One region of the Hydrogenoanaerobacterium saccharovorans genome, then DNA from elsewhere that is predicted to be linked to it. Evidence: riboswitches for the same ligand, from Rfam matches in the RefSeq annotation. Region 1 holds a riboswitch; the other holds the start of a gene.
What was found. A riboswitch is a leader RNA that binds a small molecule or an ion and turns the genes downstream of it on or off. The one in region 1 is predicted to bind thiamine pyrophosphate.

Region 1 (5,242 bases):
TACAAGTTTGAGAAAACCAACCCCGAAACTCTACCGGAAACCATAGCAAACGGCAGCGTTATCCAGGTGTACTATGTAAAAGATGACGCACAGACACTGCCATATACGGTTGAGTATTACAAGGATGAAGAAACAGCACCGTTTGAAAGTAACGATAAGCTGACCGTACCGATGCATACCCCCACGGTCAACAGTGTAGTGTATGCAAATAAACCCGCAGGTTACAAGCTGGATGAAGAGAAATCAACAAAACTCCCATTTACAGTAACCTCGGCAAACAAGGTCATCAAGGTGTATTACATCAAGGATGATACTCAGAAACTTTCTTACAGCATAGAGTACTATTATGACGAAGAATTAGAGCCATTTGAAACATCTGAAAATACTGTTCTAAAATCTAATCCTATCGTTGAATTTGTACCCGATGCAGAAAGCTTGAAGAAAGGATTTACAAGAGACCGAATCGAACCCGATTTGCCTTTTGAAATTTCTGAAGAAAAGAACGTTATCAAGGTGTATTACAAAGAAATTCCCGACGGCAGCGTGAGTATTCCTGTAACTCATGAGTACTTTACCAATGGCGATAAAGATGGCGTTCAAAACAGTGCTGAAGTTGCACTTACCATTCCATCGGATGGCTCAGAGTTTAAGGTTGAACTTGCTAAAATGTTTGCCGAAAGAATGCGGAGTTTTAATGGTAGAAGCTATTCATTCTCTAAAATTGAAGTAAGAGGCACCTTAAAAGAAAAGCCAATCAATTCGTTGCTTGATGAATCCAAAACAGAAGCACCCGTAACGGAAGAACCTAAAGCTGAGGAGCCAAAACCGGAAGTTCCAGTAACGGAAGAACCTAAGGTTGAGGAGCCAAAACCGGAAGTTCCAGTAACGGAAGAGCCTAAGGTTGAGGAGCCAAAACCGGAAGTTCCAGTAACGGAAGAACCTAAAGTTGAAGAGCCAAAACCGGAAATTCCAGTAACGGAAGAGCCTAAAGCTGAGGAGCCCAAACCGGAAGTTCCAGTAACGGAAGAGCCTAAGGCTGAGGAGCCCAAACCGGAAGTTCCAGTAACGGAAGAGCCTAAAGTTGAAGAGCCAAAGCCGGAAGTTCCTGTAACGGAAGAGCCTAAAGCCGAAGAACCAAAGAGTGACGAACAGAATGTTTCTCAATCTGTAATTGCTAAGACAGCTTCTCGCTCAAGGGCAGTTGTAGTGATGCAATTGTCAACAATAGATGGAATTGCTGCTCAACTCGAAGCACTTGCCCAACAGGCAGCAGCTGCTGAAAAGCAAGACGCCGCACTAAATGAGGTACCATCTGTTCCGCAAGCAGGAGATAAAATTGAGACTCCTGCTCCGTCAAATGCAGAGTCTAAATCCGTTGAGCCAGCCACTGGTACAGATGCTGTTATCACAGAAGAAGCCTTATCTGATACCGAAACTCAGGTTCAACCCAAAGCAGCAGAAGTTACTATTACAAAACCTAAAACAGTTTTGTATACCGATGATTTTGTTTATGACCCTGATTATGACTACGAGGTAATCATCACTTACAAGCGTACTACCGGCGGCGGTGGCGGAGGCGGTAACAAAGACCGCGGTAACAATAATAACGATGATGATGACAATACCGTTATCATCGAAGATCCGGCTGTACCACTGGCACCATTACCGGACGGATTGGTTACTATAGTGGATCCTAAACTTCCTCTTGGCAACCTACCCAAATTTGGCGGCAGCTCCAGAGTGCTGGCTGTGTTCGGTTGCCTTGCTATCGTTGGTTCACTGGCGCTGAAACTGAAAAAAGACGATGAAGATTCTAACGAAAAATAAGCTGTAATCTCATCAACTGCAAACAAATCTATAAGCAAAGAGCTGTTTCACAAGTTAAATTGTGAGGCAGCTCTTTTTTATGCTTTGCTTTTATATTCTTGTGGTGCAATACTGTTTATGGTAACATTAATTGACAAAACGATTTATAATGTGCTAAAATAATAGAAACTAAATATTGGGGAGCTTGTATAGCAGGCTGAGAGGAAGTAATCGAACTTCGACCCTTAAACCTGATTTGGATAATGCCAACGTAGGGAAGATACTGCTTTATCAGCGGAGAACCTTATATTGGTTCTCCGCTATTTTTTTTGAAAGAGATGGATAAAATGAAAAATCTGAACAAACTTGCTCTGGCAGGGATACTAATTGCAGTGGGTGTTGTATGCTCTCCAATTTCTGTCCCGATAGGTGCTGCAAAATGCTTTCCGGTCCAGCACATAATCAACGTGGTGGCGTCGGTTTTGTTAGGGCCGACTTATGCCGTAACGATGGCATTTATTACTTCATTTATTCGTGTGGTTACAGGTACGGGCACACTTTTGGCTTTCCCGGGCAGCATGGTAGGTGCACTGTGCGGTGGGTTGTTGTATAAGTACAGTAGTAAACTTGTTTTTGCGGTAACTGGCGAAATAATCGGCACAGGAGTATTGGGAGCAATAGCAGCTTACCCTATTGCCGTATGGCTTATGGGGCGCAACGCTGCAATTTTGGGGTTTGTTGTACCGTTTTTAATTAGTACGGCAGTGGGCTCGTCCGCTGCTGTTATCATTATTCAAGCACTTAAAAAAGCTGGAGTACTAAAAATTAAAACAAGAAAAGAAGGCGAACACGTAGGCTCATAAAACCAATTGGCATAGTAATTTATTATTTTTTGGGAGTGTAAAATCATGAAAAAAGGTGAAACCTCAATTCTCAGCAATGGGCTGATTTGGTTTGGAGCAGCAGTTTCTATTGCTGAAATATTAACCGGAACATTGCTGGCACCTTTGGGCTTTGCAAAGGGTATTGCGGCAATATTGCTGGGGCATGCAATAGGTTGTATCCTACTTTATTTTGCAGGGTTGATAGGTGCAAAAAGCAAAAAAAGTGCCATGGAAACTGTAAAAATGTCATTCGGCAGCAAAGGTGCACTGCTTTTTTCGGTGCTCAATGTTCTTCAGCTGGTAGGGTGGACAGCCGTTATGATTATTGGCGGAGCAAGAGCAACCGGGGTGATTGCCAACCCGGTTTTACATACACAAGGTGAAGCACTATGGTGTGTTTTGATTGGTGTGTTGATTATTGTATGGATTTTGATAGGCATCAGTAACCTTGGCAAAATCAATGCAATTACCATGAGTGCTCTTTTTCTCATGACAATTGTTATGAGCATGGTTGTATTTCGCGGCGGCACAACATTTGCCCCATTTGGAGAGATGAGCTTTGGCGCAGCGGTAGAGCTCTCGGTTGCTATGCCGCTTTCTTGGCTGCCATTGATCTCAGACTATACCCAATACGCACAACAGCCTAAAGCTGCTACGGCGGTAAGTGCTGTGGTATACTTTTTTACGAGCTGCTGGATGTACATCATCGGTTTGGGTGCCGCAATCTTTACAGCACAATCGGATGTTGCATTGATAATGATGCAGGCGGGGTTGGGTGTGATTGGTGCACTGATTATTATTTTTTCAACTGTAACCACTACTTTTTTGGATGCTTATTCTGCAGGTATAAGTTTTGGCACTATAACAAAAAAAGTAAGCGAAAAATGGGCCGCTGTGGCAGTTTGCATTATTGGTACACTGTTGGCGATTTTTACGCCGATAGAGCAGTATGAGAACTTCTTATATCTCATCGGGTCTGTATTTGCTCCTATGGTTGCCATCTTAATTGCCGACTATTTTATACTAAAAAAAGACCGCTCAAGCCGACCCGTGGATAGTACAAATCTTATTCTATGGGGTATCGGTTTTGTTGTTTACCGCCTATTCATGTCTATAAACACTGTTTTGGGCAATACATTGCCTGTAATGATAATTACTGCAATATTATGTATTCTAGTAAATGGAGGGAAAAGCTATGTTCAGCACAATTTTAAAAAATGTAAAGATTAAAACGCCTTTGGTGCACTGCATTACAAATTACGTTACCGTTAACGATTGTGCAAATATCTTGTTGGCATGCGGTGGCTCTCCGATTATGGCAGACGATGAAGATGAGGTAGAAGAAATTACCTCCATCTGTAATGCACTCGTCATCAACATCGGTACGCTGAATAAAAGAAGCATTCAGTCTATGATGAAAGCAGGCATAAAGGCAAATGAAATGAACCACCCTGTTATTCTTGACCCTGTTGGTGCCGGGGCATCTGCCTTGCGTACTTCTACCACGTTTCAGCTCATGGATAAAATAAAGTTTTCGGTTATTCGCGGGAATATATCTGAAATTAAAACAGTAGCACAGGGCAGCGGTACAACCAAAGGGGTAGATGCTGACATCAGTGATGCCATTACAGATGCAAATTTAGACGAAGCCATTACTTACGCAAAGCAACTGAGCGCAAAAACAGGTGCTGTAATTGCCATTACGGGCGCGATAGATATAGTGGCAGACAGCAGTAAGGCATATGTTATCCGTAACGGAAATGCAATGATGTCGAAAGTTACCGGTACAGGCTGTATGCTTACTGCCGTGATAGCGGCATTTTGCGCAGCAAACCCCGCGCAGCTTACAGAAGCAGTGGCTGCCGCGGTGAGTGCAATGGGCTTATGCGGAGAATTAGCATACAGTCGGCTGCTGAATAATGGAGGAGGGACGTCCACTTATCGCAGTTATATCATAGATGAGATGAGCAAAATGGACGAAACTATCTTAGAAAGAGGGATGAAAATTGAGAGTCGATAAATCTTCCATGCTGCTTTACGCGGTAACTGACCGCACGTGGTTGGGCAGAAGTACTTTGTCTTCGCAGGTAGAAGAATCAATCAAGGCTGGTGTTACTTTTGTGCAGTTGCGCGAAAAGCAACTTGATTTTGATGCATTTGTGGCACAAGCAAAAGAAATCAAATCGGTAACCGATCGGTATCGTATTCCTTTTGTAATCAACGATAATATTGAAGTGGCGCTTGCCTGCAATGCAGATGGAGTGCATGTAGGGCAAGGGGATTTATCTGCCTCTGCTGCGCGCAAAAAATTGGGTGAGCAGAAAATCTTGGGTGTTTCTGTTCAAACAGTGCAGCAAGCGATAGCAGCAGAACAAAGCGGAGCGGATTATCTGGGGGTGGGTGCTGTATTTTCTACTTCCACCAAGATGGATGCAGATGCAGTATCTTTTGAAACATTAAAAAAGATTTGTTCGGCGGTTTCTATCCCTGTGGTTGCCATAGGCGGGATAAACAAAGACAACATTTTGCAGCTCTCCGGCAGCGGAATTGAC
Region 2 (5,242 bases), on a different contig from region 1:
AGCTGGTATTTACCGCTATTACAAAAGAGGCACTGCCCTTGCTGCGTTACCGTACCCGCGATATTGCCTCGCTAAGCCGCAAAAAGTGCTCTTGCGGAAGAACACTCATTAAAATGACCAAACCGGCGGGTAGAACCGACGATATGCTTATCATCCGCGGTGTTAACGTGTTCCCATCTCAAATCGAAAGTGTCTTGTTAAACCTTGGTATGGCACCGCATTATCAGTTGATTATCGACCGTGTTAACAACTTGGATGTGATGGAAGTTTTGGTTGAGATGAACCAGGATATGGAATTTGATGCTGTTCGTTTGGTTGAAAAAACCGAGGCGAGAATAAAAGCAGCGATAGATTCTACTTTGGGCATTTCTGCAAAAGTACATTTGGTTTCGCCAAAAACAATTGAGCGCAGCGAAGGTAAATCAAAGCGTGTTGTTGATAAACGCAAACTGCATGATTAAGGGTTAGCCGTTCTTTATTTTACCAATTTTTGTGCAATTGAATTTTAATTGATGCATAAATATGATATAATAACCGCAGTGTATGAAAAATAATTGAATTTTAATGGAAAACAGATGCCTACCGCCAAAACCACACATCGCCGATGATGCTTATAAAAGCTTTACTTCACCTAAGGAGGGTACAAGTATGACAATAAAACAATTATCCATTTTTGTTGAGAACAAATCGGGCAGGCTTTCGGAAATTACCGAAATTCTTCACAAAAATAATATTGATATCCGTGCCTTGTCCATTGCGGATACCACTAATTTTGGCATTCTGCGCATAATTGTCGATAATCCCGATAAGGCACAGGATGTATTAAAAGATGCGGGATTTACGGTTTCACTCACCAATGTTATTGCAATTGGTGTTGACGACCAGCCGGGCGGATTGTCAAAAATCATGAAATATCTTTCTGATAAGGATATTGGTGTAGAATATATGTATGCCTTTGTCAGTAAAGAAGATAATTCAGCCTATGTAATTATTCGCGTTGAAGATAATGCAAAGGCATTAGAGGTGCTGCAAAACAATCATGTTCCGATACTTACAGCAGCCAAAATTTATGAGATGTAGCTTAAAAAGGTCCAATTCACACAAAATATCCATATAAGGAGCCGATGATGCACACAAACACAATGAAAAAAATGCTGCCGTATCTGCTGCTTGCGGCTTTGCTTTTCTATGGGGTACCATCTTTGGCGGTAAACATAAAAGAAGGGGCAAAGTCTCTTATGGTGCTTGGTTTGCTGGCTGTAAACACAATTTATTGTTTTATTAGTGGCTTGCTGTTTACATTACGCAATGGCTTTCGCTGGTATTATCCTATACTGTTAGGTATTCTTTTTGTTCCTGCTGTTACTGCCTTTTATAACAGCAGTGCCACTATATACGTGTTTGCATATATGCTGCTTGCGGCTGCAGGCAGCGGGCTTGCGGTGCTGTTTAACAAGACTACACCAAACAAATGAGTAATTAAAAAAGCTTCTCCGTTTTTAGCGGAGAAGCTTTTTGCATTATTTATTCAGGTTCGATTAGTTCTTCTTTTGCCATGTTTGCTTCTATATAAAGTTTCGAAGCTTGTTCAATGGCAGGTAAGGCTTTTTGTAAGCTATCTGCACATCGCGTAATTTTTAGAATCATTCGTTGTTCTAGCACACGTGACACCAAAACAGTAACAATAGTTACCAAAGTAGATATCATTCCTGCCAGCATAATCCATTTTGTAAGCCCTTTTTTGTCTTTCATTCTGTAATGCTTCATAACAATTCGCCTCCCATATTCTGCTATCAGTATATCGCGGATATTACGTAAACGCAATCGGTTAGACGAATATTTTATGAAATCATTTCATATCTATTTGTATAGCAAACTGCAAAGGAATGATAACAATGAGGACAATCTATAAATCATCATCAACGCGTAGGCTGCTTTTGCGCTATTTTCATGCCTATCGTCAGGTCTTTTTTTATGCGACGCTTTTTTTAGCCGGTGTGTTGGCGGGTGCGTTGTTTCTTAAAAGTGTAAGCCCTGAGACAATTAAAAACCTATCTGTAATCGTGGGGCAGTTTGCAAAAAGGCGAGGCGAGCAAGATTTGCTCTCTACCTTTACATCGTCTTTTACCTCAACCGCATTGATGCTGGCAATTTTATTTGTATGCGGATTTTGTGCTGTAGCGCAGCCGGTGATTGTGCTGATGCCGTTTTTTCGCGGGTTAGGGTTTGGGTATCAAGCCGGGTACCTTTACGCACAGAACGGGTTTATGGGTGTTGGATATGTTGCAATGGTTTTGCTGCCCAATATGCTGCTGTCTACATTGATTCTTATCTACGGCTGTGGTGAGGCGTTTACGATGTCAACATCTTATTACAGAGCCGCAAAGCAGGATGGTGCCGCCAGCAGGCTGATAAACCCCCGTGTGTATTGTATGAAATTTGTAGTTTTGCTGGTTTTGGTTTTAATAGTATCTCTTATCGATACTGCCTGTACGTTTCTTTTTAGCAGGCTGTTTACTTTAATTTGAGGTTTTAAAACTTGACTATGATACAGATATGAGCTATAATCAAGATATTATTTTGCGGGGGAACTACGAGGTAGTTGAGAAGGTAAAACCTGACCCTTTGAACCTGTCGGTTAATACCGGCGTAGGGAAGCAATCAATTATACAAAAGTATGATTTAGTCAGAGTGCTTCTCAATAACGAGAAGCACTCTTTTCTATTTTACACAAAACTTAATATAGGCAATTTTGCAGGGAAACTACAAAGTAGTTGAGAAGGTAAAACCAAACCCTTTGAACCTGTTGGCTAATACCAACGTAGGGAGCATTCGCTTTTTCTGTAGGGTGCTTCTCATTTACAAAGAAGCACCCTTATTTTAATGAATATAAAAAGGAGATATTACTATGAAAAAAGTGTTGAGCATTGCCGGCTCTGATTGCAGCGGAGGTGCAGGAATACAAGCGGATTTAAAAACATTCTCGGCACATGGAGTATTTGGTATGAGTGTGATTGTTTCTGTGGTAGCAGAGAACACAAGCCGTGTCATTGATATACAAGATATTGCGCCGGATATGATTGAAAAACAAATTGATGCGGTGTTTGAGGATATTGAAGTGGATGCAGTCAAAATCGGCATGCTTTCCACACCCCGTTGTATGGAGGCAGTTGCTCGAAAACTTGCGCAATACAAACCGCAGAATGTAGTAATTGACCCTGTTATGTATGCAAAAAACGGCTGTCCGCTTATGAACCCCGATTCAATAGATACTCTGATTGAAGTGGTGCTTCCTTGTGCCGATTTGCTTACACCGAATATCCCCGAGGCTGAAAAAATAGCAAATATCAGTATAAACAGCACCAAAGATATGGAAGAAGCCGCAAAGCTGATTCATCAGATGGGCTGCAGAAATGTTCTTGTCAAAGGCGGTCATGCCGTGGGCGATGCTTTGGATGTTCTTTATGACGGTAAAAAATATTATCATTTTGAAACCAAACGCATCAACACCAAAAACACCCACGGGACAGGCTGTACATTTTCATCTTCAATCGCATCCAATCTGGCACTTGGTATGGATATGCCAAATGCTGTGGAACAGGCGAAAAAATATGTTACAACAGCGATTGAGCATTCGTTAAATATAGGCAAAGGCAATGGTCCTACACATCATTTTTACGATTTATATCAAAACGGTTTAAGAATTAAAGCAAATTAAGTTATTAAAAACCCTCCTGTTGCACAACAGGAGGGTTTCGTATTCTTCTATCTATATCGAAATGCTGTCAAAATTGCTGCCCGAAAGCACTAAAATATCACCTGTATTTATCATAGTAGAGCCTTTGGGTACAACTACTTTATCTCCACGTTTAAGCATGACAACCAATATTTCATCAGGAATATTTGCGTCCATCACACTTTTGCCCGCCCAAGGGCTGTCTCCAGTTATAGTAACCTCCAACAATTGGGTAAGTGACTCATCTTGATAATCGTTAAATGTTTTAAAAACCGATACATCGGACTCAACAAGATCGAGTTTTTTTGAAATAAAAGGGATAAGTGATCCCTGTAACCCAACTGAAAGCAGTGCAACCAAAAAAACAATATGGAAAATATCGTTATTTACCAACGCCCCTGAGTTAACCGCAAAAATAGCAAATACAATAGATGCTGCACCGCGCAGCCCTACCCACGCAACTAGTATTTGCGATTTAAGCGGAACTTTAAACGGTGTAAGAATAACAAAGGTTGCAACCGGGCGTGCGACCAAAAACATAAATATCGAAATCAGCGCCCCGGGTACCAATACGTTGTGCAGCTGAGATGGAAACGATAATAAACCCAGTGTAAAGAACAACAAAATCTGCATCAGCCACGATATACCGTCAAAAAAGTGCACCAAACTGCGTTTATGCAGTATTTTACTGTTGCCTAATATAATACCAATGATATAAACGCACAGATAGCCATTGCCTCCAACCAATTCTGCAAGGGCGTACCCCAATATAACCACTGCAGTTACTAAAATTGGGTATAAACCATCTATTTCCCAATTAATATAGCGCAAAGCATAGGCGGTTATCACGGCGAGAATTGCACCAATCACCAGCCCGAAAATTACTTGCTTGCCAAGCAATAAAATACCGGGTTCCTGTTGTTGCCCCGTCATAATCGAAATTACAAGGATGGTAAGCATGTAAGCAAACGGGTCATTGCTTCCGCTTTCAATTTCTAAAAGTGATGCCAAACCATTTTTAAGGTTAAGATTACGGGAGCGAAGAACCGAAAAAACAGAGGCTGCATCCGTTGATGCAAGCACCGAACCAATCAGTAAACCCTCCAATAATGAGGTTTTTAAAACAAGCTGACAAAATAAGCCGGTCAGCAGTGAGGTAAGCCCTACGCCAAGAGTAGAAAGTAATACAGCTTTTACAGCTACAGGCTTTGCAATTTTCCAGTTCGTGCCGAAACCGCCAAAAAACATGATAAAAATCAATCCGACTGAACAAATCTTGCTGGCTGTCTCAAAATTATCAAAACTTATTCCAACCAATCCATCCGAACCAAACAGCATGCCCAGCAGCAAAAACAAAAGCAACGCAGGTACACCGAAACGGTAAAAAATCCTGCTGGAAGTAACGGCGAGCAGAAGTATAATTGCTCCAATGATCATCAAATTTAGCATAAATGCTCTCCATTCATTTTAATATCCATTTTATTAGTATAACATTTTAGAGCAAAA

Region 2: linked by a shared signal. The riboswitch ahead of thiD (bifunctional hydroxymethylpyrimidine kinase/phosphomethylpyrimidine kinase) and the one ahead of thiW (energy coupling factor transporter S component ThiW) in region 1 are both predicted to bind thiamine pyrophosphate.

The regions. Positions count from the first base shown of each region.
Region 1 covers NZ_RKRD01000005.1:255-5,496, forward strand. The annotation lists partial or broken gene EDD70_RS15030 (prolipoprotein diacylglyceryl transferase) at 1-1,827, shown strand, start outside; TPP riboswitch at 1,994-2,101, shown strand; gene thiW (energy coupling factor transporter S component ThiW) at 2,154-2,669, shown strand; gene cytX (putative hydroxymethylpyrimidine transporter CytX) at 2,715-3,920, shown strand; gene thiM (hydroxyethylthiazole kinase) at 3,886-4,710, shown strand; gene thiE (thiamine phosphate synthase) at 4,697-5,242, shown strand, end outside.
Region 2 covers NZ_RKRD01000001.1:1,555,285-1,560,526, reverse strand. The annotation lists gene EDD70_RS07325 (phenylacetate--CoA ligase family protein) at 1-461, shown strand, start outside; gene EDD70_RS07320 (ACT domain-containing protein) at 649-1,080, shown strand; gene EDD70_RS07315 (hypothetical protein) at 1,125-1,475, shown strand; gene EDD70_RS07310 (hypothetical protein) at 1,525-1,767, opposite strand; gene EDD70_RS07305 (stage II sporulation protein M) at 1,896-2,528, shown strand; TPP riboswitch at 2,575-2,674, shown strand; TPP riboswitch at 2,747-2,845, shown strand; gene thiD (bifunctional hydroxymethylpyrimidine kinase/phosphomethylpyrimidine kinase) at 2,909-3,718, shown strand; gene EDD70_RS07295 (potassium/proton antiporter) at 3,770-5,185, opposite strand.